Regions from separate parts of the Sinobaca sp. TMA16-18 genome, predicted to be linked through region 1. Evidence: predicted binding sites of a transcription regulator. Region 1 holds the regulator's gene; the other holds the start of a gene.

Evidence for each region. Region 1 encodes LexA, which represses DNA repair genes until DNA is damaged. Its sites were predicted from a motif close to CGAACATATGTTCG; they were not measured.
Region 2: a site for LexA is predicted at 11,024-11,037, ahead of AC5W14_RS03435 (YhjD family protein). Genes of this name have one in related genera too.

What each region holds. Positions count from the first base shown of each region.
Region 1 is NZ_JCAKFM010000001.1:104,506-119,468, forward strand. It holds gene AC5W14_RS00575 (ABC transporter transmembrane domain-containing protein) at 1-7, opposite strand, end outside; gene AC5W14_RS00580 (YneF family protein) at 145-414, opposite strand; gene tkt (transketolase) at 590-2,593, opposite strand; gene AC5W14_RS00590 (DUF896 domain-containing protein) at 2,913-3,155, opposite strand; gene AC5W14_RS00595 (YneB family resolvase-like protein) at 3,299-3,952, opposite strand; gene AC5W14_RS00600 (hypothetical protein) at 3,982-4,197, opposite strand; gene lexA (transcriptional repressor LexA) at 4,358-4,987, shown strand; gene AC5W14_RS00610 (hypothetical protein) at 5,116-5,277, shown strand; gene AC5W14_RS00615 (hypothetical protein) at 5,467-5,679, shown strand; gene AC5W14_RS00620 (hypothetical protein) at 5,710-5,955, opposite strand; gene AC5W14_RS00625 (hypothetical protein) at 6,161-6,406, shown strand; gene AC5W14_RS00630 (hypothetical protein) at 6,438-6,608, opposite strand; gene AC5W14_RS00635 (DsrE/DsrF/DrsH-like family protein) at 6,958-7,443, opposite strand; gene AC5W14_RS00640 (sulfurtransferase TusA family protein) at 7,460-7,687, opposite strand; gene AC5W14_RS00645 (MBL fold metallo-hydrolase) at 7,707-8,837, opposite strand; gene AC5W14_RS00650 (sulfurtransferase TusA family protein) at 8,852-9,412, opposite strand; gene AC5W14_RS00655 (sulfite exporter TauE/SafE family protein) at 9,516-10,298, opposite strand; gene AC5W14_RS00660 (metal-sensitive transcriptional regulator) at 10,368-10,628, opposite strand; gene AC5W14_RS00665 (hypothetical protein) at 10,920-11,378, shown strand; gene AC5W14_RS00670 (hypothetical protein) at 11,619-11,741, shown strand; gene glnA (type I glutamate--ammonia ligase) at 11,792-13,144, opposite strand; gene AC5W14_RS00680 (MerR family transcriptional regulator) at 13,219-13,608, opposite strand; gene AC5W14_RS00685 (methionine gamma-lyase family protein) at 13,718-14,963, opposite strand, start outside.
Region 2 is NZ_JCAKFM010000001.1:669,645-684,607, forward strand. It holds gene AC5W14_RS03385 (gamma carbonic anhydrase) at 1-345, shown strand, start outside; gene AC5W14_RS03390 (helical membrane plugin domain-containing protein) at 425-949, opposite strand; gene fdhF (formate dehydrogenase subunit alpha) at 950-3,931, opposite strand; gene AC5W14_RS03400 (hypothetical protein) at 4,063-4,191, opposite strand; gene AC5W14_RS03405 (helix-turn-helix domain-containing protein) at 4,354-5,253, shown strand; gene metK (methionine adenosyltransferase) at 5,289-6,500, opposite strand; SAM riboswitch class I at 6,679-6,792, opposite strand; gene pckA (phosphoenolpyruvate carboxykinase (ATP)) at 7,004-8,602, shown strand; gene ytkD (RNA deprotection pyrophosphohydrolase) at 8,639-9,112, opposite strand; gene AC5W14_RS03425 (YwpF family protein) at 9,156-9,632, opposite strand; gene AC5W14_RS03430 (MalY/PatB family protein) at 9,702-10,865, opposite strand; gene AC5W14_RS03435 (YhjD family protein) at 11,078-11,440, shown strand; gene AC5W14_RS03440 (hypothetical protein) at 11,467-11,658, opposite strand; tRNA gene AC5W14_RS03445 (tRNA-Ala) at 11,837-11,912, opposite strand; gene AC5W14_RS03450 (hypothetical protein) at 11,965-12,186, opposite strand; gene AC5W14_RS03455 (glucose-6-phosphate isomerase) at 12,191-13,543, opposite strand; gene yugI (S1 domain-containing post-transcriptional regulator GSP13) at 13,701-14,144, opposite strand; gene AC5W14_RS03465 (sodium-dependent transporter) at 14,350-14,963, shown strand, end outside.

The sequences.
Region 1 (14,963 bases):
TCTGCATGTCTCTCCCTGCTTTCTTGTTCGTTTGTCTAATTGTTTATTATCATACGCCATTTCCCTTTTTGCCTTCAAGAAAGGAGCTGCGTAAAGCGCAGAAAAAGCATAAAAAAACGCTCTCTGTATTAGAGAGCGCTGCTATTATTTTTTTGCATTTTTCAACTCTTTTTTTGTTTCCTTTTTTGATTCTTTTGTATCCTGCTGACGCTGCATAGCCTTCATCATCTGATTAATTTTCTTCTGTGAAGGGTTCTGCCCCATCTGCATCATCATAACCCGCAGCATCTGTTCATTAATAGGCGGGTTTTTCTTTAAGTAGTTCATCATTGTTTTTCTGGCGATAAAAAAACCAAGCGCTGCCCCTGCGATTAAACACAGTACGCCGACGAGTACAAACCAAAGCCAATCCATTCCGGCACTTCCTCCTTCTATTTCTAGTGAACATCCTTTTTATCCTTCGTGGATACTGTAAGGACCTCTAACATTATACCTTACTAACAGGCGGATGAAAAGAGCCTCCCAGTGATTTGCTTCAATTTCCAGATCCGTAAAAAAAGAAGCCTGGATCTCGTCCAGGCTTTGCTTTTTATTTTTGAAGCAGGTCTTTTACAATAGATACTACATTTTCGGTTGTAAAGCCATACTCTTCCATAATTTTATCTCCAGGAGCAGAAGCTCCAAATTCATCAATTCCGAGAACGGCGCCTTCTGTGCCTACGTACTTGTACCAAGGCATTGTTGATCCCATTTCCATACCTAGAGCTGGTACTCCTTTTAACAGCACGCTGTCTCTGTAGCTTTGCGGCTGGCGGTCAAAAGCAAGAAAATCGGGCATACTTACTACGTTAGCCGCAATTCCTTCCTGCTCAAGTGCGGCTTTGGCATCCACTGCCAGCGCCACTTCCGAACCGGTAGCCAGAAGCTGCACTTCTGGTGAACCAACAGATTCTACGATATATGCGCCTTTAGCTACGCCCTCTTCCGCTCTTTCAGCAGAAGTTGACAGCGTAGGAAGACCTTGTCTGGTTAGAGACAGAACGGTTGGGCCGCCTGTGCTCTCCAATGCCACTTTCCAGGCCGCGGATGTTTCATTGCCGTCGGCTGGACGGATGACGTGAACGCCCGGGATTGCACGAAGAGCAGCGATTTGTTCAACGGGTTCATGTGTTGGGCCGTCTTCTCCGACTGCAATGCTGTCATGTGTGAACACATACGTTACAGGCAGATTCATTAATGCACTTAAGCGAAGTGCCGGACGAAGGTAATCAGAGAACACCAGGAACGTGGATGCATATGGGTGTACGCCGCCGTGCAGCTTAAGACCGTTAAGTGCAGAAGCCATGGCGAATTCTCTTACGCCAAACCAGATGTTACGTCCTTTGTAATTATCTTTTGTAAAATCTGTTTCTTCTTTAATTAATGTCTTATTGGAAGAAGCCAGGTCAGCCGAGCCGCCGAATAACGATGGCACGTGCTTGGAAATGGCCTGAAGCGCATCGCCTGAAGCAGCACGCGTAGCTACCTTTTCATTCGTATAGGCGGGAAGTTCTTTTTCCCATCCTTCAGGAAGCTCCCCTTTTAGCGCCTTAATGAATTGTTCAGCATCTTTTGGGTGCTTTTTCTGGTAATCCGTAAACAAATCGTTCCATTCTTTTTCTTTGCGGGCGCCTGCTGCTTTTTTCTCAGCGAAAAAGGCCGTTACTTCTGCCGGTACGTGGAATTCTTCTTCGTATTCCCACTTGTACATTCCTTTGGCCAATGTAATTTCTTCAGCGCCAAGCGGAGCACCGTGTGCTGCGTTGGTACCGCCTTTATTAGGAGAGCCGTAACCGATTGTCGTTTTGACTTCGATTAAAGTTGGCTTGCCTGCTTGCTTTGCTTCTTCAATTGCTTCTTTAATAGCTTTCGTATCATTGCCATCTTTTACGAGGATGGTGTGCCAGCCATATGCATCATAACGCTGCATGACATTTTCGGAAAATGACTGGTGCAGATCGCCATCGAGCGAAATATCGTTGGAATCATAAAGCACAATCAGGCGGTCCAGGTTCAGGTGACCGGCTAAAGAAGCGGACTCTGAACTGACCCCTTCCATGATATCCCCATCGCCGCATAGAACATATGTATAATGATCTACGAGCGGGAAGCTGCTTTTGTTGTAAGTAGCTGCCATATGGCGCTCTGCCATAGCCATGCCTGTTGCCATCGCAAGCCCCTGGCCAAGCGGACCGGTGGTGGCTTCAACGCCTGGTGTATGGCCGTATTCCGGGTGTCCCGGAGTTTTGCTTCCCCACTGTCTGAAGTTCTGAAGCTCTTCCAGAGAAAGGTCATAGCCGGTAAGATGAAGCAGGCTGTATAAAAGCATAGAGCCGTGTCCCGCGGATAGAACAAAACGGTCGCGGTTAAACCATTCCGGGTTGCCAGGATTATGATTCATGCACTCTGTCCACAAAGTAAAGGCCATTGGTGCCGCTCCCATAGGTAATCCCGGGTGACCGGAATTAGCCCGTTCAATGCTATCGATCGATAACGTACGAATCGTATTAATAGCTAAATTTTCTAATTGCGTCGCTGTAGTCTGCGCTGCCATAATCGTATTCTCCCCTTGTCTCTGTTTAGTAATTAACGTCCATCCATGAATAAATAATAAACGCTTTCTTTTTATTATACAAGAATCGCGGCGAAATACGTGGAATTTTTCTAAATCGTGCCGGCTTTCTTTTGACAGGCCGGATCTACCATCTCCGCTGTTTCTAATTCCTTTTGTTTAACGGAGTTGTAACCACGTTAAAAAGACCATCCTCTATTGTTTTAACGAAAATGGTCTTCCGGATTCCGCTCTTCGGGCAGCGGCTCATATACGAATATAATATCATTACGCCAGATGAAGAATATATTTGTGTGCCACGCTATCTGGAGCGGTACACTTTACGTTCTTTCTTTGATCGGTCCAGCTTATCGGGGGTAACGTCAGCGCCTTCAGGATCCACTACTTTAACCGAATGAAGCTGGTCTTTAAATGACGAACGGAAACTCTGCAGGTATTCTTCTCTCAGTTCGTGCTGTTCTATGCTCTCAGACTCCGTCAGGCCGGTTGTCTTCGCGCGCTGGGACAGCTCATTAATGCGTGCAATTTTGTCTTGGGATAACATGATATTCCCCCCTTTTATGTTCGTTTCCATGAATATCCTTCTATATTAATGGTACTTATATACCCGCTTTTATGCAAACGGAACCATCTTTGTTCTGGAGGGATAGGAAGGTATAGGGCCTCATCAAAGGCGCTCAGCCTTCACTACGACTGTTCATCTTCTTTTTTCATATGCTCCCGGTAGCGCCGGTGCACCGTGGCTTTAGATACATCGTATCCGAGTCCGCGCAGGGTCGCGGCAATATCATAAAAGGGAAGGTCCCGCTGACGGAGCCTGATGATCTCTTCTATCGGCACTTCTTTTTTTACACGCTCTCCCTGGCCCCGGTTTTTTAAATTCTTATCGGGGCGGTAGCCATTTTCTACTGCCCGCTTCATTCCGCGCTTGATCTTAAAATTATGCAGCCTGCGCTGATGCTCCTCCACGATGGAGAGTATATCAATCAGCATACTGTCTGACTCAGATAATTCAAGCACGCCGTTTTCCCGGACTGAATAAATTGTTACTCCACTTTTGTGGAGGGCGTGAAGGACCGCTACTTTTGCATGGCCTCTTCCAAGTCTCGTATCATCCTGCACGCACAAAATAGAAGCCTTTCCTGACGAAAAGTCTTCAAGCATCTCCAGCAGCCCTTCTCTTTCCATAGAATAGCCGCTCTGTTCTTCTTTGATTGTTTTATAAATAGGCAGATTGTTTCTCTTGGCAAGAGATGTCAATTCCTCCACCTGCCGCTCCAGAGAAGTCTGCTGTTCTTTCTTTTCGGTACTCACCCTGCAGTAGATAATGCACTTCTCCATCGTCCCACTTCACCTTCTGATTACTTTCATTAGTCCAGGGTATAATTCACCCATTGATAGGCGGTTAATTCCTGTTCGATCTGAAGCTCTTCTGCTTCCTCCGTTATATCGTCTTCATAAACAAAACCTGCTTCTGCATCTGGTGCATTAATCTGGACGGCTATAATTAGAAATAAAATTGATGCTGCAAATAGTAATAATATCATCCATTCCTGCATCGTTACATTCGTTATTTTTGAAATCATTGTAATTCCCCCGTTTTTAAGAATGTGCGTTCCCTTTTTTAAAAGTATAATAAGAACTTCTGTTCCCGTCAAGTAAAATTAGAACGGATGTTTGCATGTTCGTATTATTCATGATACAATTTTTTAAAATAACATTACACGCACAGGAGGTGCCGGGACTTTGACTAAATTATCAAAACGACAAGAACAAATACTTGACTATATAAAAGGGGAAGTACGTCTAAAAGGCTATCCCCCGTCTGTCCGGGAAATCGGAGAAGCTGTGGGACTCGCTTCCAGTTCTACCGTGCACGGACATTTATCCAGGCTTGAAAGCAAAGGTTTTATTCGACGCGATCCTACTAAACCAAGAGCAATAGAGGTGCTGTCTTTTGAAGATGCACCGCCTGAAATATCCGAAAGCTCTGCTGTGTACGTTCCGATGCTCGGTAAAGTTACAGCCGGTGAACCCATTACAGCTATCGAAAACATAGAGGAATACATTCCTCTTCCGGAACGTATGGTGGCAAATGAACATGAGAATGTTTTTGTCCTTACTATTCAGGGGGAAAGTATGATTGAAGCCGGTATTTACGATAAAGACCTGGTTATTGTCAGACAGCAGCAGACAGCAAACAACGGAGACATTATTGTAGCAATGACCGAAGAGCTCGAAGCGACCGTAAAGCGTTTTTACAGGGAGAGCGGTTATATCCGCCTGCAGCCTGAAAATGCAGCCATGGACCCTATTATTCTTGATGACTGTACTGTTCTTGGTAAAGTCATCGGCGTTTTCCGCACCATTCATTAACGAATAGAAAACGGCTTTCTTCATTATTGAAGAAAGCCGTTTTTTCATTGAGAGGTTTTGAAAAAACCTGTTGTGGTATACAAATATATAATTAAATACAGCTATGATCATGGAAAGGAGATAAGCCATTGCTCTATATTAAATGCCATTCATGCGGCAAAGAAACAAAAGCAGAGGTGCAGATGCCGGCTTCTGATCTAAGCGATGCTGCTATTGATCAGGAATACCAGAATTGCCCTCAGTGCGGCAGTCCTATTAAGCTGCTTGCCGATGATATATACGAAAAATAGAATGCCCACTGGGTATTCTATTTTTATTTGCTTCTTTTTTTCTATTGTTCACCAGTTAGTCATTTTTTTCGCTGTTTTGTCACTTTTTAGACATTGATTTCACGTCTCTAATGCGGTTTAATAGGAATAAGGCAAACAACGCTCACTATTTCACAAGAGCGGAATCTATACTAATCAGGAGATGTTGAAATGGCTGCATCTAATATAATGGAACGTGTATTTAACAGTACATTATTTATCGGCGTAATTTCCGCTGTGCTTGCTAACTTAATTTTGATCGATATTCTCCATTTTCAGGAGACTCTCGCTCTTACTATACTGGTTCTGGTGTTCATTTTTCTTCTTGTATTTACCGCAGTAAAATCTATCTTTTTTCTATTTCTTGATGTCGTAAGGCATTAAAAAAGCGTCCCCTGCAGGGAACGCTTTTTTTTATTCTTCTGGTTCTGGTTCTTTTACCGGCTTGGTGTCTTCTCTTAAGTTAAACCCGGTTAATTCTTCATAAGAAGTGGTGCGATAGGTTTCATAATGCTTTTCTACTTCTTTATCAACATCTTTTTGAGAAAGTACATTATGACGTAGAATAAGATCCCATAAAATTTTGTTTCTTGCCTGCTCGATAGAAAGCTGACTCGCTAAATCCATAATCATATCTTCTGTATTTCTTCCACTTACCATATTCGTTCCATCCCCTTTCCGTATGCCATTATCCTACAGTATACCGTATCCTTCAAGGGAGAGTCCTTGTCCCTTGTATTCCATCTTAAAATTGTGCGCTTTCTGCCTGGAGGTGCTTCAAATCGGTTCTTCCTGCTTCATCGTTTTGATATCCCGGGAACCGGGAAGAGAACAAAGAGACCATTTAAACAAAGGAGAGATACATGTGGATATTATTAAAAAGTTTGTTGACCATCATATGGACAAATATAAAGAAGGAAATACGTTTGAAGCCGATGACGCTTTTCGACGGGACCAAAAGGAAGTTGCTGATTCATTGGGCCTTAACCTGCAGGACCCGGCGGATGAACGATTATTCCGGTCATTTGAGAGTATGGTAAAAGATTACGCTAACGGCACTAACTCGTACGATGAAATTGAGCATAAAGCAGTTGAAATCCAAAAAAAATAATCATCTAAAGCTCTCACGCTTGAGAGCTTTTTTATTTTGTTACTTTTGTAACGACGGTATAATGCTCATCTGTATGCTTTATAACCTGCTGAATCTCCGCATGCTGGAATTCTTCGGCATACTCCAACATTAACTTTTCTATTTCGACTGGAAGAAACCCCGCATCTTTTAAAAAAAGATCATGGTATAACTCTTCTGTCATATTATCTCCCCGCTTTCTTGTTTTCTTCTTCTATTATAAAAGATTTTTTCTTCATATTCGCGGTTTTAAACCGATACATAGAAAAAGCTAATAAAATGCAACCTTTTTTAGGAAATATCGACTATAATAAAGTAAACTATTTACCATAATTATGAATATATAGATACAGGAGGACTAACGTGAAAAAATTTATAGTAGGAATTGCTATAGCCGGTATTATGGGCGCTGTCACTTCCTGCGGCATCGCCTGACAGCTGCCGGGTTTCCTGTCGTTCAGTCCGTATCCACCCTACATATTAGAAAGAGCCTGTTCCCTTAGGGGCACAGGCTCTTTTCTGCAGTATACGTATTAAATAAACAGGTTAATGTTGGACTCTTCTGCTTCTGCCAGGTAAGTAGCGACACCGGCGTAATCCAGTCCATCAATCAATTCTTCTTCTTTGAGTCCCATGACGTCCATAGACATTGTGCAGGCCACCATTTTTACATCCAGGTCCTGGGCCATTTCAATCATCTCTTTCAAAGAAGACACATTATGATTTTTCATCATTTTTTTCATCATTTTCGGTCCCATACCGCCAAAATTCATTTTCGACATAGCCAGTTTTTCCGGACCGCGCGGCATCATTTTTCCGAACATTTTTTCCATCATCGATTTATCACTGCCGCTGATGACGTTATCTTTCCGAAGCACGTTCAATCCCCAGAAAGTGAAAAACATCGTTACGTTCTTTCCCATTGCTGCAGCGCCTGTAGCGATAATAAAGCTGGCAATTGCTTTATCCAGGTCTCCATCAAATACGACCATTGTTGTTCCGTTTTTTGTTTCTTCCATTTTTTTATTCTCTCCTCTATCCTTTTTTGATCCAGAATGTAAATTCATTGTTTTCTTCTGCCTGCTCCAGTAACTCGTGGCCCGATGATTTGGTCCACGCCGGCAGATCTGCTTTGGCTCCCTTATCTGTTGAAACGATTTCCAGCACATCCCCTGTCTGCAGGGTATCCATTGCTTTTTTTGCTTTTACAACCGGCATTGGACATGCCAAGCCTTTGGCGTCTACAGTTTTAGTTGCATTCATAATAAACTCTCCTTCTAATTTATGATACCGCGCAGCGGTTCGGCCCAATTTCCATTTCTGTCTGGTCTTTCGGCTCCGGCTGTACTTTTCCCATGTTTGTCTGACGAATCTCCTCGTAGGCATTTGGCTGCGGAGGAAGGTTTTCGGTTACCATTTTGCGGAAGGCGGTCTCATCTGTCACCTGCAGTCCGGTATTCTCTTTGAACAGCACATGCAGCTGTTCCATTACTCTTCCGTGATCATCCATCTCTTCTTTTTTTGAAAAGTGGGCTGGCAGTACCCAAAGATCATCCTTTAATGTCTGATACGTTTCATAAAGTGATTTTCTCAGGTCTCCTACCCAGTCCTCTGCTTTTCCGGCAAGATCCGGACGGCCGATGGAATCTATGAATAAAATATCTCCTGTAAGCAGGTACTGATTATCAATAATCAAAGAGGTGCTGCCAATGGTATGGCCGGGGGAATACAGGGCTTGTACCGCTACCTCTGTTTTTCCTGCACGCAGCACATCGTTATTGTGCAGAGGCTGGTAGGAAAACGTTACTTCTCCAGCATCCGCTTCCGGGAGGTAATACACCGCTCCCGTTTGTTCCGCCAGCAGCCTGCCGCCGGAAATATGATCGGCATGCAGATGGGTGTCTACAGCATATTTAAGAACCGCATTTTTTTCTTTCAGGAAATTAGTGTATACATCAGTTAGACGCACAGGATCAATAATCACAGCTTCTCCTCCGGAAACTACCATGTAGGACAGGCAGCCTTTTCCAATCCGTACGAACTGATACAACTCGCCGCCGTCAGATAGATCGCCGACTTTAACCGGCTCCAGATGTTCACTCCACGTTTTCATTCCGCCCTCCAGGTAATACACTTCCCGGTCTGCAGCTTCCACCAGCTGCTCAGCCACAAATTTAGAGGAGCCTTCTTTTGCGCAGACAACAATAACTGGTTTGTCCTCGGGTATCTGTGGAAGAATGGATTCAACTCCTTCCAGAAGGTCAAAATAAGGAGTATTCACTATTTCTACGTTTTTCCCTTCTACTTTCCAATCTTTAAACGCATCTTCGTTGCGAACATCTAAAATAAATATATCTTTTTTATTTATTACTATTTCTGCCAGTTCAGCAGCAGTCATTGCTTTCATAGCCATGCCTTTTTCCTCCTCTATTTATCTTCGGTCGGGCCATTCCAGCCGCTCATTCCCGGTTTTACGTTTTGTACTTTAGTAAATCCTTTTTCTTCCAGGGTATATGCTGCCATGCTGCTTCTATTACCGGTTCGGCACACAACATATATTTCATGCGAATGATTCAATTCGCCGGTTCTTTGTTCCAGTTCTCCCAATGGTATCGAAACCGCTCTTGGGATATGAGCAAATGAATACTCTGCCGGCTCTCTAACGTCCAGTACTGTAATATTGTCATTGTTTAGTGCTTCCTCGAGTTTTTCATTAGTTGCTTCGTTCGGATAAGGCTTGGTTTCTTTCACTTCAGCAGGATTGGCTTTTCTAACATAATGCAAAAGTACCTTTCCCTCTTCTTTGGATCCGATATATTCATGACCTGTCGTTTTAGCCCAGCCTTTCATATCGGCTAAAGAGCCACGGTCTGTAGCCTGAACTTCCATTACTTCACCTGCATTAATCGTATCCATCGCTTTTTTTGTTTTTACAATCGGCATGGGACAAGCGAGCCCTTTTGCATCTACTACTAAATTTACTTTCATTACATTTCCTCCTCTTATACTCTACGGGGTATTATTTATCCCAAAAAAATAAACCTATACCTGTATGGGTATATTACCAATAAAAAAATAAGTTGTCAACCTACTATAAAATATCCATCCAGATTTTAATCGCTGTTGCCAAAATGAGTAAAGCAAGGATCCATTGAAGAATCTTCGTGTTCATACGCTTTCCAACCATTACTCCAAGAGGTGCAGCAATTAAACTTGCAGCTACCATCACAGCGGCCGGACCCATTAGCACCTGATCAGTGGCAATTTTTCCGACGGTCGCACCGATGGAGGATATAAATGTAATCGCCAGAGACGTTGCTATCGTCATTCGCGTTGGAATCTTCAGTACAACGAGAAGGATAGGAACCAGAATAAACGCTCCGGCTGCACCGACAATCCCTGCTCCTATCCCAACCAGAAAAGCAGAACCTGCAGCGACCGGCTTATTAAACGTTACCAGGTCATTCGGGGTATCGTCTTTTCCTTTTTTCGGAAGAAACATCATGATTACAGCCAGTGTCGCAAGAATGGCATATATCATATTCACACCGTTATTACTCATATAATTAGAGCCGACCGCGCCGATCAAACTTCCCGTCAAAATACTGATTCCCATATAGAAAATAAGGGATTTATTTAAATACCCACCTTTTCTATACGCCCAGACGCCGCCTATTGTAGCAAAAAACACCTGGACGGCACTGATGCCGGCTACTTCATGAGCGGTAAATGCTGTAAGTCCCAATAGTGGCGGGATGTATAGCAGCATCGGATACTTTATTATAGAGCCGCCTATTCCTACCATGCCTGACACGAAAGAGCCGATAAAACCGATTAAAAATAGAATGAAAATAAAAAATACTGTTAGTTCCATGAAAAGCACCTCATCCGCTTCTTCCATTTCTATATTACCCCTATGGGTATATAAAAGACTAAAATTTTTTTATTTGCTTTTTCCTAATAACTGAACGGCTTCCTGTACAAATTCAGCTGTATCTTCGCCTTTTTCAATTTGGTCTCTAATACACTGCTCCAGATTTTCCGCTACAATAAAAGAAATAGCCCGGTCAATCGCAGATCTGGCTGCTGACAGCTGATAAACCACGTCTTTGCAGTCTTTCTCTTCACTCATCATGCGCTGTACGCCTCTTACCTGTCCTTCCACCCGCTTCAGGCGGTTCTTCATCTCTGTTGAATAATCCATATAGCTGCACCCTTTCTGTACTGTTTTCTTTTAATACCTTACGGGGTATATTATATAACGCTTATTTTCTTTTCGTCAACTATTTATTCATTCTTTTTTTATAGTCGTTGTTTAAAAAAGCCGTTCCCTGTACGATTTCTTTAGGTATCTACGTATTAACAGAGCTTCTAAGTATGATATAGTGGAAAGAAACAGCGGTATATCACTAACCGTCTGCTGTTTTGCTTGTTAACCATCTACTACTGTACTCAAGTCATTGAGCCGGCAGTAAAATCAGGAGGGTCTTGTTATATGAGCGACTGGAAAGAACACGTATCAAAAGACGCACTGGAACGAAATATTCAAAAAATCAAAGAAAAAAATGAGATTTCTGATGAAAAATTAACAGAATGTATCGATCACTTATTCTCTATTTTTAATTCTGTTCGAGATGATATTAACGAACAGACAGATGTACAGGTGAACTATTTCCGGGAATACTATGAAGCGTCTTTCACCTTCGATCAGACCATTTTAAAAATCCGGATCGATACGACGAATAATCCAAGACGAAAAGCAGAAGCCTCTTTTTCCGTATACATCGATGATGCAAACTTCAGCCTGGGCCAGCCAAAATACGAAAGTGCTTATTTGGTGGATACCGCGAACTGCTTCTGGTCAGCAGATCCAAGCAGAAAAGTCGAGTTTACAAAAGAAATGGCCGACTCGGTATTTGAGCACATGCTCACCCCTTATATAGAAATGGATTAACAGGCTTGTTTCGTACCACTTAAAGTGTTTATAAATAGATAGTAAAACCCGGTCGCGCTGTGAACCAGTGCAGCCGGGTTTTTTTATTCATTTTATGCCGCAACGCATACTTTGACGTTTACTTTAGCTTCCACAAGGAAACAATGTAGTACTGCAGCGTTTAATTTGTATTGTATATTCGGCCCAGACACCCGTATTTATTATTGGTTATGACAAATACACACCAGGGGGGGTATAAAAATGAAACGAACAGGATGGATGGTACTGGCTTTTACTGTATTATTGGTCACTGCTGCCTGCGGCGAAGAAGAAGCACCGGAAGATCCACCGCCTGAAAACCCGGAAGTCGAAGAAGAAGCATAATAAAAATACAAAAAAACCTACAGCCAGTGAGGCTGTAGGTTTTCTGTTTATTAATAAGTCTGTAGGAACTGATCTCTTTCCCATGGGTGAACCTGCGTGCGGAACATATCCCACTCGATTTCTTTCGCTTCTGCGAAATGCTCGATTGCGTGTGGTCCAATAGCATTAACAAGAATATCATCTTCAAGAAGGCTGTTTACTGCCTCATTAAGGTCAGCCGGAAGATCTTCGATACCTTCCTGTCTGCGTTCTTCTTTGTTCATGATATAAATGTTGCGGTCCGTTGGTTCTGGTGCAACAAGCTTGCGCTTGATACCATCCAGGCCGGAAGCCAGCATTGCTGCGATAGCAAGGTATGGGTTCGCGGATGGGTCCGGGCTTCTTACTTCAATACGCGTGCTCAGGCCGCGTGAAGAAGGGATACGGACAAGCGGGCTTCTGTTACGTGCAGACCATGCAACGTAAACTGGTGCTTCAAATCCAGGAACAAGACGCTTGTACGAGTTAACAATTGGATTCGTTAACGCTGTAAAGCCCTGTGCGTGCTCAAGGATACCTGACATAAACTGCATAGCAGTTTCGCTTAGCTGGGAATCCGTTTTCTTATCAAAGAACACATTGTCTTTGCCTTTGAAAAGAGACATGTTCAAGTGCATACCAGAACCGTTTACACCAAAGAGCGGCTTAGGCATGAATGTAGCATGCAGGCCGTGCTTCCTGGCGATTGTTTTTACAACAAGCTTAAACGTCTGGATGTTGTCACACGTTGTAACGGCGTCAGCATATTTAAAGTCGATTTCGTGCTGTCCTGGTGCCACTTCGTGGTGGGAAGCTTCGATTTCAAAGCCCATTTCTTCCAGTTCAAGTACGATATCACGACGGCAGTTTTCACCAAGATCCGTTGGAGCAAGGTCAAAGTAACCGCCTTTATCGTTAAGCTCAAGCGTCGGCTCGCCTTTTTCATCATTTCTGAAAAGGAAGAACTCAGGCTCAGGCCCAATGTTAAAGTCAGTAAAGCCAAGCTGCTCTGCTTCTTTAAGTACACGCTTCAAAATACCGCGTGGGTCACCTGCGAAAGGTTTTGGCTCGTCGCCAGGTTTACCCGGCTCGTAGATGTCGCAGATAAGACGCGCTACTTTACCTTTTTCCGGTGTCCACGGGAAGATAACCCATGTGTCCAGATCCGGGTATAAGTACATATCGGATTCTTCGATGCGTACAAATCCTTCGATGGAAGAACCATCAAACATCATTTGGTTGTCTAGTGCTTTTGTAAGCTGATCCACGGGAATCTCCACGTTCTTGATAATCCCCTGTAAATCTGTAAACTGCAAGCGGATAAATTTTACGTTTTCGTCGTCTGCCATTTTCATGATATCTTTTTTCGAATAACTGTTAGCCATTTGTAGAAACTCCTCTCCTTCTTTGAACAAAAAATTATATAATCTTCTGCAGTGCAGAAGGTAAAACCGTGCTGCTAGTCAAAAAACCTCGATAGCTGCCCCTGAATCAAGGAGGGCCTTCCGTACTTGCCTGTGTGCATAAGCTCATTTTTTAAATGACGCCTCAGCTCCAGGTCGGTAAGGTCTCCATCTTTTCTTAAAGGAGCTCCGGCCGCTTTGTGCTCGCGGAGCAGAAAGATTTCCCGGATACCTTGAAGATTTACGCCCCGTTCAAGCAGGCTTTTAATTTCAAGGAGACGGTCCACGTCATTAAAAGAGAACAGGCGCTGATTTCCTTCTGTTCTGGATGGAAAAACCAATCCATATTCTTCGTAATAACGAATCTGCCTGGCGGACAGTTCCGTCAGTTTTTTGACAATACTAATGGGAAATAAAGGCATATTCCTTCTAATATGATCGTTCATCAGTAGGCCTCCTTCCCTAAGGAAGATAATCTCATCCTAACTGATGTTACTTTTATAGTCAAGTCCATGTAAGCTTTTTTCACATCAAAATTTTCTGAAAGTATGCCTTTTAGTCTTTGAGCACCAAAAGTTCTTTCTCCAGCAGGGTGGACAGAGCATGCTCCACAGCAATTTTCACATGGGAAAATGTCAGCCCGCCCTGCACGTAGGCCGTATATGGAGGCCGGATCGGTCCGTCTGCGCTCAGTTCGATGCTTGCCCCCTGTATAAACGTTCCGGCTGCCATAATGACGTCTGATGTATACCCCGGCATGTAGGCAGGCTGCGGGGTGACGCGGGCATCTACCGGAGATGCTTCCTGAATCGCCTGGCAGAACGTGATCATCTGCTCTTTAGAAGCAAACGTTGCTGACTGAATCAAATCGGTACGCTTCTTAGTGTAGGACGGGGTCGTCTGCATGCCGGCTTCTTCCAGCAGGGCAGCTGTATACAACGAGCCTTTCAACGCTTCGCCTACTACATGAGGCGCAAGAAAAAGCCCCTGAAACATTTCCTGCAGGCTGTACAGCGTCGGACCGCCCTCCATCCCTATACCCGGAGCAGCAAATCTTGATGCCGCTTTTTCAATTAAATCCTGCCGACCTGCTATATAACCGCCTGTTTTGACAATGCCGCCGCCGGGGTTTTTAATAAGCGAGCCCGCCAGCAGATCGGCGCCTGCATGGCCCGGTTCGCTTATTTCAGTGAATTCCCCGTAGCAGTTGTCAACAAACACGATCATGTCAGGTACCGCCTGCTTGATAGCTGCTATAACCTGCTCCATTTTGTCCATCGAAACAGATTCCCGCTCGGCATAGCCGCGCGAGCGCTGAATCGCAATGACTTTTGTTGCCTCCGTTACGTGAGAAAGAATACGCTCGGCTGACAGCTCTTCGCCGGCTTCATAGGGAGATTCCTTATACGTAATGCCCCACTCCTGAAGCGTCCCTTCTGCTTCTCCTTCTATTCCGATCACGGTGCGCAGCGTATCATAAGGCATGCCAGTCGCATACAGCAACTCATCTCCCGGGCGCAGCACCCCAAATAATGCCGCCGTAATGGCGTGCGTGCCGGAAATAAATTGGGAGCGTACAAAAGCCGTTTCCGTACCGAATACGCCGGCGTAAAGACTGTCAAGCTTCTCCCGGCCGATATCGTCATATCCGTAGCCCGTGGAAGGCGTAAAGTGAAACGCTCCCACGTTTTCCTCCCGGAAGAGCGTAAGAAGCCTTTCTGTATTCCGGTCCGTTGTTTCGTCTATTTCCTCAGTGTACAATGCAATATTCTGCCGGGCTTTTCTTTTCCATCCGCCCAGT
Region 2 (14,963 bases), 570 kb from region 1:
CAGAGTCCAAAAAACCCTCTTATTCTAGAAGATGATGTCACAGTCGGTCATAAAGTGATGCTGCACAGTGCCATTATACGTAAAAACGCTTTAATCGGCATGGGGGCCACCATACTCGACGGCGCAGAAATTGGCGAAGGCGCCTTTGTCGGTGCCGGCAGTCTTGTTCCTCCCGGAAAAACGATTCCCCCTCATTCACTTGCATTTGGAAGTCCAGTTAAGGTTATCCGCGAGCTGAATGAAGAAGATAGAAAAGATATGGCACGAATCCGCCAAAGTTATGTAGAAAAGGGACAGTATTATAAACGGATCGCGGAAGAAGAAAAAAATAAGCAGAACAGCTGATACATTTTTCGGTTTGACGCTTATTTTGCTTGTAAAATGAAAAAAAGCACCCATCCAGAGGATGAGTGCTTTTTTGTTTTTATACGTCTGTTTCGGGAGTCTGTTTGTCTTTTGGCATTGCTTCACTCTCAGAAGGATCCTGCCCCATTCCCTGAAGAAAGCTTACCATCAGGGTAATAGTGCGGTTGACTTCCGGATCTCTCAACAGCTTAAGAAGGGAGAAAATACTTGTTTTTTGTGGATTTTCTTCCTCGTTGGAAACCCGTTCCAACCCGTTGTTCAAACGATCCAGCATCGGCTTGATCTTCTCTATATCGATAGAACCTGCGAGTCCGCCCATGAGAAGAAGGTTTCTGATACTTTTCGTTACTCCCGGCTGATCGACGGTTTTCACGAGAATATCCATTACTTCTTCCCCTTCTTTCAGAAGGCCGTTGATAATGGTAAGAACGCCTTTGCTCTGAAGGCCATTTAAAATTTCAATAGAGCTCAGGATTCCTTCTTTATTGGCTAACAGAACCTCTTCAATTTCTTTTAAATCCTGCTTCTGCTGTTCTTCCTTACTCAGGGTGCGCCTTTGAATCGACGTAATCGGCTCTGCCATTTAAGAGTCCCCCTTTTTCACTAGGCTTTTAGTTAAACCACGGTTCTTTTTAACCGTGTCACCTGGGAATTCATAATCATCGCGCTGCCATTTGCGGTGCACTTCCACCCCAATTTGAGGCTGGGGATTACCATAGCGGAAGTTATGCTTTGGAAGCGGTGTTTCGCCTTCTACTTCCAATACTTCCATTTTTGCTTTTACTTCTTTATATGCAGGTGTGTCCGTATCTTTATCTGAATAACTGCTTGTCAACAGGTTGATAGCTGCATCTCCACTGTCATTCATTGTTACATACAGCTCATTACCGGCTACTCTTTCTGTAACTAAACATTTCACTTTAATGGCTCCATATGGAGAAATGATGCGGACAAGAGAACCGTCCTTTACATTTCGTTCAATCGCCAGTTCAGGAGAAACCTCAACAAAGTTATTCGGTGTTTTGTCTTTGATACCTTTAGACCGGTAAGTCATATTTCCTTCATGGAAATGCTCAAGCATTCTGCCGTTGTTCACATGCAGGTCATACTGCTCATCATACTGGACAGGAATGGTCCAATCTACAGGATACAATCTTGCTTTGCCGTCCGGGAATGGAAATTCATCCAGGAACAGTACAGGAGAATCCGTGCCGTCTTTAAATACCGGCCACTGCAGGCTGTTGTAGCCTTCCAGGCGGTCGTAGGAAACCCCTGCAAAAATTTCTGCAAGCGCTGCGGCTTCATCCATAATCTCAGATGGATGGGAATAATTCCATTCAGCTCCCATTGCGTTAGCCACTTCCATAATAATCTGCCAATCCGGCTTGGATTCACCCATTGGCTCCAACGCTTTATACAGTCTCTGGAAACGGCGCTCCGTATTTGTAAATGTGCCGTCTTTTTCAAGACTTGGACTTGCCGGAAGTACTACGTCTGCAAACTGGGCCGTACGGCTGAGGAATACATCCTGCACTACGTAGAAATCCAGCTTGGCAAGAGCGTCCTGAACGTAATTGATATTCGAATCAACCAGGCTCATTTCCTCGCCTTTCAAGTACATAGCTTTCAGCTTGCCATCATGGATCGCATCAATCATTTCGTGGTTATTTAAGCCTTTATCAGCCGGAAGTTCTACACCCCAGGCATTTTTGTACTTTTCACGGACTTTTTCATCCATAACATCTTCATATCCAGGCATTTTGTCCGGCATGCTTCCAAAGTCGCTGGCACCCTGTACGTTGTTGTGGCCTCTAAGAGGATACGAGCCGGCGCCCGGCTTGCCGTAGTTTCCTGAAACCAATAGCAGGTTGGAGATCGCGGTACTCGTATCGCTTCCTCCTAGATGCTGCGTAACACCCATAGCCCAAAGAATACAGGTCGTTTTCGCTTCATAAATGCTTGTGGCAATTTCAATAATATCCTCTTTAGCTACGCCGGTTTTTTCAACAGCATAGTCAAGGGTGTACTTATCGAGGTTGGCTTTGAATTCATCCAGACCGTTTACTCTCTCTTCAAGGAACTTCTTGTCTTCCCAGCCTTGATCAAGAATGTATTTCGCTGCGGCAGAAAGCCAGATGAGATCTGTACCGGAGTTCGGACGAATAAACAAATCAGAGCGTTCTGCCATTTCGTGCTTACGAAGATCCGCCACAATCAGCTTCTGGTTTCTCAGCTTATGCGAGCTTTTTACTCTTGTTGCAAGAACCGGGTGGGACTCTGAAGTGTTCGTACCTACACCAATCACAAGCTCGGAGTTTTTAATGTCCTCAATGCCGCCGGAGTCTCCTCCGTAACCTACTGTGCGGAAAAGTCCCATTGTAGCGGGAGACTGGCAGTAACGGGAACAGTTATCGATATTATTCGTACCAATAATGCCTCGGCCAAGCTTTTGCATGAGGTATGACTCTTCATTCGTTGTTTTTGAAGAACTAATAAAGCTGAGCGCATTAGGTCCGTGCTCTTCTTTAATAGAAGTGAATTTTGATTTAATAAGAGCGATAGCTTCATCCCAAGTAGATTCTACAAAGGAGTCACCTTTACGGATAAGCGGCTTGGTTATACGTTCTTCACTATTTGTATAATCCCAGCCGAACTTACCCTTCACACAGGTCGAAATTCCGTTTGCCGGTGCCTCTATCTGCGGATCGATTTTTAGAATATCCCGTCCTTTTGTCCATACATCGAAACTACAGCCGACTCCACAGTATGTACATACTGTTTTTGTTTTTTCGATGCGGCTTTCACGCATTGCTGCTTCCATATCGGAGATCGCAAGGATAGAGCTGTAACCCGTTTCGACCTGCTTGGTTACTTCAATCATCGGACGAAGCGTCTGCTGATCGATTCCAGTCATGTAGCCGGCTTCCCCTACCATTGATTTTTCGATAAGAGCGTTACATGGGCATACTGTAGAGCAGTGGCCGCAGGAAACACAGGAAGATTCATCGATCGGCACATCATTGTCCCAGATAACACGGGGCTTTTGAAGCTCCCAATCAATCGAAAGCGTTTCCGTTACCTGAATATCCTGACAGGCTTCTACGCAGCGTCCGCAAAGAATACACTGGTCCGGATCGTAACGGTAAAACGCGTTTGTATTATCTTCTTCATACGGTTTTGGTTCAAAAGGTTCGCTTTGATGCTCGACCTGCATTTCCTTAACCGTGTTATGTATTTCACAGCCGCCATTATTATAGTCGCAAACTGTGCAATACAATTCATGGTTATGAAGGATCCGGTCCATTGCCACAACTTGCGCTTCCTGTACATCTGATGACACAGAATCTACAACGTCTCCATCATTTAAAGGCGTGGAGCACCCTCGTACCATTTCCCCGTTCACTTTCACCATGCATGTATCGCAGGTTTCAATAGCACCAAGGCTTGGATGATAGCATACATTAGGAAGTTCTGACGGTGTTCCGATTGTATATTGCAGGACACTCTGGTCATTTTCTACTGTTTTCTTTTCACCGTTAAAGGTGATTTGAATTCTTTCCGGCAACGATCATCATCCCTTTCTATACTTCTTGAGTTATAAACCCAAACTATATCAAGAATATACCCTTAATTGGATTTTGACAAACGTTGAGGAAAATGATCCAAATTATGTAAAGTACTAGTATTACTGGTTAATTAATGTTTATGGGGAAGGTTAAGCGGCATTATTTGTGAAATGCCTGCCAAAAGACCTTCTGTTCCCTGATAACCTATTAGGACGATTAACGCAGCTGCAGTAAAAATACCATACCCTGTTTTATTCATTCAAATCACCTCTCTTCTCTTAAATTAGTATAATATAACTAATATTCATTTGATTTTTCTTTAAAATGCCATTTATAGCTATTTTATATAGACTTTTTACTTCCACCTTTAGTACCTGTTTGTTATAATAATTATAGGAATACATAGAAAGGAGGAAATCTAGTGGATTTTTCGAGAGTAGGGAAGAAAATTCAGGAGCTGCGCCAGTACCATCAAATGACCCAGGCTGATCTTGCGGATGGGATCTGTACTCAGGCTCAAATCAGCAAAATTGAAAACGGATCAATTATTCCGTATTCTAATACGCTGTTCCAAATTGCCGAAAAACTTGGCGCAGACATGTATTATTTCTTTGAAGAGGCTGTTTCGGAGCGGCCTGATTATGTACAGGACGTTTTTGACCAGCTTGAACACTGCCGCTTCACACAGGATTATAAGCAGATGGAAGCATTGATTTTATATGAAAAAGACAACCCTCTATTTACGCCTCCTCTGTATAAACAGTACATAGCCTGGCATAAAGGGATATTTTTATACCATCTTTATAGAAGAACCGAAGAAGCCTTCGAGCAGCTTCTCTTTTCCATCTCGATTGACCCTAATCCTTCTTTCACGGAAAGAAAAGCCGAAATAAGCAATTCTTTAGCTGTGTTTTACAATCTGGAAAAACGCTACGAAGATGCGGAAACACTTTGTAAAGAGGCGCTTACTAAATGGAAAGGGATGAAAAAAAGAAAAGATCCCTCTATTGAAACGAGATTAACGTATACGCTCGCTATATCGCTCACGAAACAAGAACGGTATAAGGAATCGGCGCAGTGGTGCGAACAAGGTATAAAACGATGTCTCGAAACAAGAACGATGTATGTATTCGGGGAACTGCTTTACCAGAAGGGCCGGAACCTGCTGCTTCTTGGGGAAACGAAAAAAGGGCTCGAGCATTGGAATGATGCATCCGGCATGTTCAAATCCACACGCCAGCAGCAACTCGTAGATTTAATGGAGAAGGAGTTGAATCAGTTTATCAAGGAAGGCGTACTAAAAGAAACACATTATGAATAAAAAAGAAGACGACCCTTTTGCAGGGCCGTCCTTTTTTATTGCTTATTTGCTTTTGCAAGCTGGCTTAACAGTTCAGCTTTGTCCGTTTTTTCCCACGGAAGATTAACGTCTGTACGTCCGAAGTGGCCGTATGCAGCCGTTTGTCTATAAATAGAACGGCGCAGGTCCAGCATTTTAATAATACCTGCAGGACGAAGGTCAAAATTCGCCTTTACAAGGTCTACTAATACGCTCTCTGATACTTTTCCGGTACCGAACGTTTCAACGGCAATAGAGACAGGCCGCGCTACTCCAATGGCATATGCAAGCTGTACTTCGCACCGGTCTGCCAGTTCAGCAGCTACTATATTTTTCGCAACATAGCGGGCTGCATAAGATGCAGAACGGTCCACTTTTGTCGGGTCTTTTCCTGAGAAAGCCCCGCCGCCGTGACGAGAGTATCCTCCATACGTATCAACAATAATTTTCCTTCCGGTCAGGCCGGCATCTCCCTGAGGACCGCCAATAACAAACCGTCCGGTTGGATTCATAAAGTATTTTGTTTCTTCATCTAAAAGAGTTTCCGGGACTACCGCATCAACAACGTGTTCTTTCAGATCGCTGTCGATCTGTTCCAATGTAATATCTTCCTGATGCTGGGCGGAGATAACAATCGTTTCTACACGAAGCGGTTTGCCGTCGTCACCGTATTCGATTGTTACCTGTGTTTTACCATCAGGACGAAGATAAGGCAGTATTCCTTCTTTTCTTACGTAAGTCAGCCTTCTGGCTAATTTATGAGCTAAAGAAATCGGAAGAGGCATTAATTCTTTTGTTTCGTTATCAGCATAACCAAACATAAGACCCTGGTCTCCGGCTCCAATTGCTTCCAGTTCATCCTCTGTCATGGAACCTTCACGTGATTCCAACGCAACATCGACTCCCTGAGCGATATCTGCTGACTGTTCATCAATAGAAGTAAGAATCGCACATGTTTCGGAGTCAAATCCGTACTTCGCTCTCGTATAGCCTACCTCTTTTAATGTTTCTCTTACAATTTTCGGAATATCTACATACGTAGATGTACTGATTTCTCCAGCAACAAGCACAAGGCCTGTATTCACTACTGTTTCACAAGCTACTCTCGCATTAGGATCCTGCGACAATATCTCATCTAGTATTGCATCTGAAATTTGGTCACACAGTTTATCAGGATGCCCTTCTGTAACGGACTCTGATGTAAACAGGCGGCGTCCAATTGTTTCCATGAAATATATCCTCCTTTTTATCCTGCTTATAACTTATCTTGCCGTACTTCTGCCTGCTGCATATTTCATATGCACGCTGCCTAAGCCGCCTTATTATATAGAAGAAGAAGAGAAAGAAAACACAAAACCCCCTTTTCCATGGCGAGGAAAAGGGGGTTTCTATCCGTTCCTTTTTCGCCTCTTATCTTCCAAGACGACAGTCGTCTCTCCAGGTTAGCACCTTTCCGTTTTGTACTTACGGATGGTTGCCGGGTTTCGCAGGGCCTGTCCCTCCACCAGCTCGGGATAAGAGTATCCGTTCGAAAATATGTTACCTTAGTTCCAATCTCTTGTCAAATAAAGCAATCTCCCTTTCTTATCCACAAAAAATGTTTTTCCATTCACAGAATAGCCTGATATATTTTTTGGGAATTTCCATTTGTAGTATAGACTAATGATTTTAATGTGTTATACTAATTAACAATTAGATGATACTATTCAAGAAAAGAAAGGATTTTGCCGCCATGACTACTTTAAATTTTTCCAATGAAATTCACCACCTTCTTCATGGTGACAACATTCATATGAATCTGCCTGTTTCACACCTTGTAGAAAGAGCGTTGGCCAGAAAAGAAGGCATTCTTACAGCCAGTGGAGCCCTTAGTGTAGAAACCGGTAAATATACGGGCCGTTCTCCAAAAGACAAGTTCATTGTTGAGGAAGAGAGCGTACTTAATGATATTGACTGGGGACCAGTAAACCAGCCGATATCCAAACGGGTCTTTACAGACCTTTACAAAAAAGTAATGGCTCATCTTGCTGAACAAAAAGAACTGTTCGTCACTCAGGCCTTTGCAGGTGCAGACCCTGCCTACCGTCTTCCTATCCGGGTGATTAACGAAGATGCCTGGCACAATCTTTTTGCCAAGCAGTTGTTTATCCGCCCGTCGGAAGAAGAATTGCAGACACATGAAGCCGGCTTTACGATTATTTCCGCTCCACACTTTAAAGCGGATCCGGCTGTGGACAAAACGTCCTCGGAAGCGTTTGTTATTATTTCATTTGAAGAACGTATTGTACTAATCGGCGGCACCGAATATGCCGGAGAAATGAAAAAATCGATTTTTTCCGTCATGAACTACCTTCTTCCCCAGCAGAATGTCTTGTCCATGCACTGTTCAGCGAACGTTGGTACAGAAGGCGACACGGCTTTGTTTTTCGGCCTTTCCGGTACTGGAAAAACCACTCTTTCTGCGGATCCGAACCGCTACCTGATCGGCGACGATGAGCACGGCTGGTCTGATAACGGCGTATTTAACATTGAAGGCGGCTGCTATGCCAAATGTATTAACTTATCTTTCAAAAAAGAACCGCAGATCTGGAATGCCATTAATTTTGGAGCAGTGATTGAAAATGTTAAAACAGACAAAGACAGCCGGACTCCCGACTACGATAATGTATCCTTAACGGAAAACACGCGGGCCGCTTACCCGCTTGACAGTATCCCAAATACGATGATGCCAAGTGTTTCCGGGCATCCGTCTACGATTGTGTTTTTAACGGCTGATGCTTTCGGCGTGCTGCCACCTATCAGCAGGCTCTCCAAAGAGCAGGCTATGTACCATTTTCTAAGCGGCTACACGAGTAAGCTTGCTGGAACAGAGCGCGGCATTACGGCTCCGGAAGCTACTTTCTCCACCTGCTTCGGTTCTCCGTTCCTTCCATTGGAAGCATCCCGTTATGCGGAAATGCTCGGAGAAAAAATCGAGCAGCATGAGGTCAATGTATTTCTTGTCAATACCGGGTGGTCCGGCGGGCCATACGGCGTAGGGGAAAGAATGAACCTTGCGTACACAAGAGCTATGGTTCAGGCTGCACTGCAGGGAGAACTGCAGAGCTGTGAAACGGTTAAAGATCCATTTTTCGGTCTGCATATCCCACTTCGCTGCCCCGGTGTTCCCGATGAGGTGCTTCAGCCAAGGCAGACGTGGAAAGATACAGCAGCTTATGATGAAAAAGCAAAAGAGCTGTCTCAGCAGTTTCAGGAAAACTTTAAAAAATTCACTTCAGTGTCTGATAATATCCGTGCAGCAGGCCCGAGTGTATTTGCTTCAGCAGAATAAACAAAAAAAGCACTGCCGGCCAGCGGCAGTGCTTTTTTATGTCCAATTTCTTTGTTTCAATTCGTTCAGGCAGTAAGGAATAACGTCATCTCTCATCAGAAAACTAAAGGATACGTCGTTTTTTAAATCTGCCGGGAGATCCGTGCAGAGCACGGGTCCAAGCGTTTCCATGTAATCTTCTTTTTGGACAAGCTTTTCTACCCGTGCAAAATATACATTTTTGTAGATAACTTCTGCTTTTCCGGTTACTTTGTACTGTCCCAGCCATTCGATGGAAGCAAGCCTGGCTCCCGTTTCTTCCCAGACTTCCCGCACCGCTGCATGCTCCGGAAGTTCTCCAGCTTCCACTTTCCCGCCCGGAAATTCCAATCCGCGCCGCGAATGCCTCGTAAGCAGCCATTTTCCGCTGTATCGACAGATCACCAGTACATGGCGCGGCTCAGAAATAAAAGCACGATCGTTAAATGTCAGCTGTACTTCATTTTTATAATAATCCTGGAATGTAAAAATGTTCATGAAAGGCTCCTTTAGCTTGTGCTCCTGCTGCCCTGCTTTAATTTTTGCTGCGGAACGATTCGAAAATCCGCTGGGCCATTTTCGCTGACCTTATGCTGGAATTCTTTTTGCGTACTTGAAACTCTGCGATCATTTCCGGGCCCGTATAGCCTTCTTCTGCCAGGTCTTCTAAAATCATCTGCGACACATCTTCCTTGCCGCCTGCCATTTTTGCCTTGATTAACAGGCTGATCCCTTCGCTTAAATCAGATTCATCCATTACCGTGCCTGTCATAATTGCCGGTTCATTTCGGGGGTCGGTAATCGTAACTTCCATAACGAGCGGATTTTCCTGGTCTCTGGAATGAATAAACCAGTTCTCCTGGTCCCGGTCCACTACTGCATTAATAAGCCAGCTTCCGTCTTTTTCTTCCCGGTTGATAATTAACCCTTCTTTTAAAGGAATTGGAAGATGAACAATCTGTCCGTTCTCTTGTTCCAGGCATTGAAATGACACTAGCCGAAATGTCTTCATTCTGGTTTCCTCCTGAGTCATTCTATGTAAAAGAGGCCGAAAACCGGCCTCTTTTTGGTGACTGTTATCTTAAAGAGCCTGATACGCTTTATAGAGACGCTGCAGTCCTTCTTCCACGTTCGCACGCGGGCAGGCTACATTGATACGGATAAAGCCCGCGCCTTCTGTTCCAAAGATATGGCCGTCGCTTACAGCAAGCCTGCCTTCTTCACGAAGCCAGCTCTGCTGCTCTGTGGCAGAGAGACCGAGGGCTCTCATATCGATCCAGATTAAATAAGTGCCCTGCGGCTTAATAACATGAAGATCCGGCATGTTTTTTTCTATATATTCTTTAACATATTCTACGTTTCCGCGAAGATATACAAGCAGCTCTTCCAGCCACTCTTCGCCTTCACGATAGGCAGCTTCTGCTGCAGCCGTGGCAAACGGGTTGTTGATTTCTACAAATTCATTTGCCAGATGTTTTTCGTAGGCTTTTCTGGAATCTACCTTGTCAAACACGACATAGGATAAAGACAAAGCTGCCAAATTAAAGGTTTTGCTTGGCGCCATACACGTCATCGTTTCCACTCCGTACTCCTTTGCGATGGTAGAGAATGGAATATGCGTGCCTTCCAGAATTAAATCTGCGTGTATTTCATCCGATACGACAAACACACCATACTGTTTACAGAGTGCGGCTACTCCCTGCAGTTCTTCTTTTTTCCAGACACGGCCGATTGGATTATGAGGGCTGCAGAGTAGAAGCATCTTCGCTCCCTGCTTCATCTGCTCTTCGAGATCTTCCAGATCGAATGTAAATCCTTCTTCTGTTTCTTTTAAAGGATTTTTCATCATTTTTCTTTCGTTATTGTCAATGAGTGCATAAAACGGATAATAAACCGGCGGCTGAATGATCACACCGTCGCCTTTTTCGGTAAATGTTTGAATCAAGTGGCTGATCGCAGGAACTACACCCGGCGTAAAGGCAAGCTGCTCTTTCTCGACTTTCCAGTCAAAACGCTTTTCAATCCACGCAAGCGTTGCTTCCTGCAGGCTCTCAGGTCTGCGGTGGTAACCAAACACTCCGTGTTCTACAATTTTCTGCATTTCATCGAGTACATGCTTTGGCGCCTGAAAGTCCATATCTGCTACCCACATCGGCCATAAATCACTGGATCCGTAGCGCTCTGCGGTAAAGTCCCATTTCATTGAGTTCGTTTTCTTTCTATCGATTACATTTTCAAAAACCATGTCCTGTCGGCCTCCCAATAGCTGTTGTTTTCTTAATCTTTATACATCTTTCTTTAGTTTGCCTCTTTTACCTTCATTTTTCAAGAGGAAGGGGTTGTATCTCTCTTCTCCGTTTTTGGTCCTGTCCTTTGCAGAAATGAAGAGCAAACAGGTTTAAAAGAACGTATGTTCGTGTATAATAATAATAAGAGAACAAAGGAGGGAGATTCATTATGAACGAAGACTGCCAGGGCTTAATCGACAATTATATTTATTCTGTTTTTCTTTTAAAAACGTTACAGCATGACTCCAGGCAGTTAAACGGGCAATTTGCGCTTCAGCTTCACTATCAGTTATATTTCAGGGAATTAATAGAAGACCTGCACCAGCACATTGAACGTCTTGAGCAGGAGATGAAAGAAAAGCAGCTTCGTGTTTTATTCCCGCCGTCTTACAAAACAGAAGTACTGCTTTTCCATGTGGAAATCAACGGATGCTGGCAGGAGCTTTCTATCCCTTCCAAGGACACAAAACGTATAACCGGTAAGTATTTCATCAGCAGAGCCCGTCGGAAAGCCGGTCTTTCCACGGTATAAAAAAGCACAGAATCGGAGGGTTCCTCCTATCCGGTGCTTTTTTGTCTTTGCATTTCTTTTGTCACTTCTTGTTTGAACCCTTCGAATTGTCCCGCCATCTGCATCGTTCGCTTAATGAGACGCATTTCCGCCGTAATCGAATGCGTCGGTTCGTCCAAAAGCTCCAGCAGCATCTGCTCATCTACCAAATGAAGGTAACGATTAATCGCATATTTCATCTGTCATGCCTCCTCCGGCTGTTTTCAATTCCAGGGTCGGGTCTTTTATCTCTGTTACTAAGCTAACGAAATTAAAGCAGAAATGGGTCATAAAACGATGTTATTTTCAGCAGAAAACATAAAAAAACAGCAATGGGCTGAGTGTATCCTCAAACCATTGCTGTTAGTCTTATATGTATGGTGGAGCATAGCGGGCTCGAACCGCTGACCTCTTGGCTGCCAGCCAAGCGCTCTCCCAGCTGAGCTAATGCCCCATACTTGGAACGACAAGTTTTATTATAAGTGGATTTACACCGCGTGTCAACGTTAAAAAATTAATTCCAGTACGATCCACCCCAACGCCGCTGCAATACCGGTAATTAAGGACTGATAGATACTTTCTTTTCGAAATGACTTTTCCCTGACAAGATCAAGAATCATCCAGCCAATAAAGATGGCCAATCCAAATATGAACGCTTCAATAAACATAAGCCCCGCCTTTTTAATAGGAACATCCGTCCTCTGTTTAGAGAACGGATGCTCTGCCATATTTTTATTTTAATCGTTTTTCAAGTTCTGCTTTCTGGTCTTCAAATCCCGGTTTGCCGAGAAGCGCAAACATATTTTCTTTATATGCTTCCACGCCCGGCTGATCGAAAGGATTAACTCCCATCAAATATCCGCTCATCGCACAAGCTTTCTCGAAGAAATACACAAGATAGCCGAAATAGTATTCATTCATTTCTGGTATCTCAACGATAAGGTTTGGCACTTGTCCATCCGTATGGGCCAAAAGAGTTCCCTGGAACGCTTTTTTGTTTACGTAATCAATCGACTCCCCGGCGAGATAGTTAAGACCGTCCAAATCTTCTTTATCTTCTTTGATCAGAATATCTTCACCGGTATAATTAATGTGCAGCACCGTTTCAAAAAGGTTGCGTCTGCCTTCCTGCACGTACTGACCCATGGAATGAAGGTCTGTGGAAAAGTCAACCGCGGCCGGGAACAGGCCTTTATTATCCTTGCCTTCGCTTTCGCCGAACAGCTGCTTCCACCATTCGCTGACAAAGTGAAGCCGCGGCTCATAGTTCACAAGAAGCTCCGTCACATACCCTTTTGCATAAAAAGCCTGACGGATAACTGCATACTGATAAGCATCATTGTCAGCCAGGCTTTCGCCGGCCAGTTCTTTTCTGGCATCCTGGGCGCCCTGCATCATTTTGTTAATATCGAGCCCGGCGGCGGCTATCGGCAACAGACCTACCGCTGTAAGAACAGAATAGCGTCCTCCTACATCATCAGGCACCACAAAGGTTTCATACCCCTGTCCGTCGGCAGATGTCTTGAGTGCCCCTTTGCTTTTGTCTGTCGTTGCGAAGATGCGTTTTGCCGCTTCGTCCTGACCATATTTAGCTTCCAGCCATTCTTTAAATACACGAAATGCAATAGCCGGTTCTGTGGTCGTTCCGGATTTTGAAATTACATTGACAGATACATCTTTGCCTTCAATAATCTCCAGAAGATCCCGTAGATACGCCTGGCTCATTTGATGTCCGGCAAAGTATATTTCAGGACCTGTCCGTTTTTCGCAGGACTGCTGGTTGCGAAAGCTGTGGGAAAGGCTTTCGAGTGCCGCTTTAGCTCCAAGGTAGGAACCACCGATACCAATAACAATCAGCACGTCCGAATGACTGCGGATTCGTTCCGCCGCCTGTTGGATTCTTGCAAATTCCTCCTGATCGTAATCTTCCGGCAGGTCGACCCATCCTAAGTATTCACTGCCCGCCCCTGTTTTTTCATGAATCTGTTTATGCACGGTCGAAACGGCAGCCTGTGCCTGGTGCATTTCTTTTTCATTAAAGAAGTTAAGCGCATTGCTGTAATCCAAACGAATATGATTTGACATGTTACATCATGCTCCCTTCCATTTATATCCTCTATTCCAATGTAAAGAAGGAATGAGGGCAAAGCAAGATTTTTTTCTGAAACAACGCCTCTAATCCGTCAAATGAAGCGTTTATACAAAAAAAAACAGCTGTCCTCAAAGAACAGCTGTTTTCTTTCTACTTGCGGATTCTTTTGTTAAGGTCTGCCTGAATTTCGTTGGACTGCTTCAACCAGTCTTTAAGCTTGTCTTCAAGCGTGTTGAAGCCCTGGCTTTTCTGCTGGACTGGAGCACTCTTGGAAGCGCCTGCATATCCTGCACCGCGGCCGCTGCTTCCGAAATCTTTTCTTTCTTTTCTTTCGGGCTTCTCTGGAGCTTCCTGTGTATCACGGATAGATAGAGAAATTTTCCCGGAAGCTTCTTCAATAGATTTGATCTTAACCTTTACCTCATCACCGACAGAAAGTACGTCATTTATATCTTTCACATACCCATGCGCTACTTCAGAGATATGAACCAAACCTTGTTTTTTTGTGTCAAGGGCAACAAACGCTCCGAAAGGTTTAATCCCTGTTACCTTTCCTTCAACAATGCTACCAACCTCATACTGCTGTACCGTCATGCAAACATCTCCTAACTATTTATTAACTTAATGATTATACCATATTTCCTATTTTCCTGCAATTTGAAGTCTGAATATTTTTCTTGGATAATTAACTTCTTTTTTGATAAACTTCTTGACAACCGGCTGAAAATTCAGCTACTCTTTAACACTGTGTGTAAAACATGACTAAACATTTTTTAATAGAAGAAAGCAGGTATATACAGTGAAACAGGCAAGAGAACAATGGACATCCAAGATTGGATTTATTTTAGCGGCAGCAGGCTCTGCAGTAGGCCTTGGTGCCGTATGGCGCCTGCCTTATGTAGCAGGAACGAATGGAGGAGGCGCTTTTTTCCTGATTTTTCTGTTGTTTACGCTTCTGCTCGGCACCTCTCTTCTTCTTGCCGAGTTTATTATTGGAAGAAAGACGCAGAAAGATCCCATTTCTGCCTATAAAGAGCTGGCTCCAGGTTCTCCCTGGTATTTCATTGGGGTGCTCGGTATTTTCTCTTCCTGCCTGATTCTGTCTTTTTATGCGGTGGTCGGCGGCTGGATTGTTACATACTTATTCCGAAGCCTGTCCGGCGGTCTGACCGGCCGGTCCAGTGAAGAATACGGCGAGCTGTTCGCTTCCATTATCTCCAACCCGTGGGAAGTAGGTACTGCCCACCTCGTTTTTATTATTATTACCATTTTTGTTGTACAAAACGGTATCCAGAAAGGAATTGAGCGGGCAAGTACGATAATGATGCCGCTGTTGTTCATTATCTTTTTGCTGCTCGTTGTCCGTGCTGTCACGCTCGATGGTGCGATGGAAGGCATTTCCTTCTTCCTCAT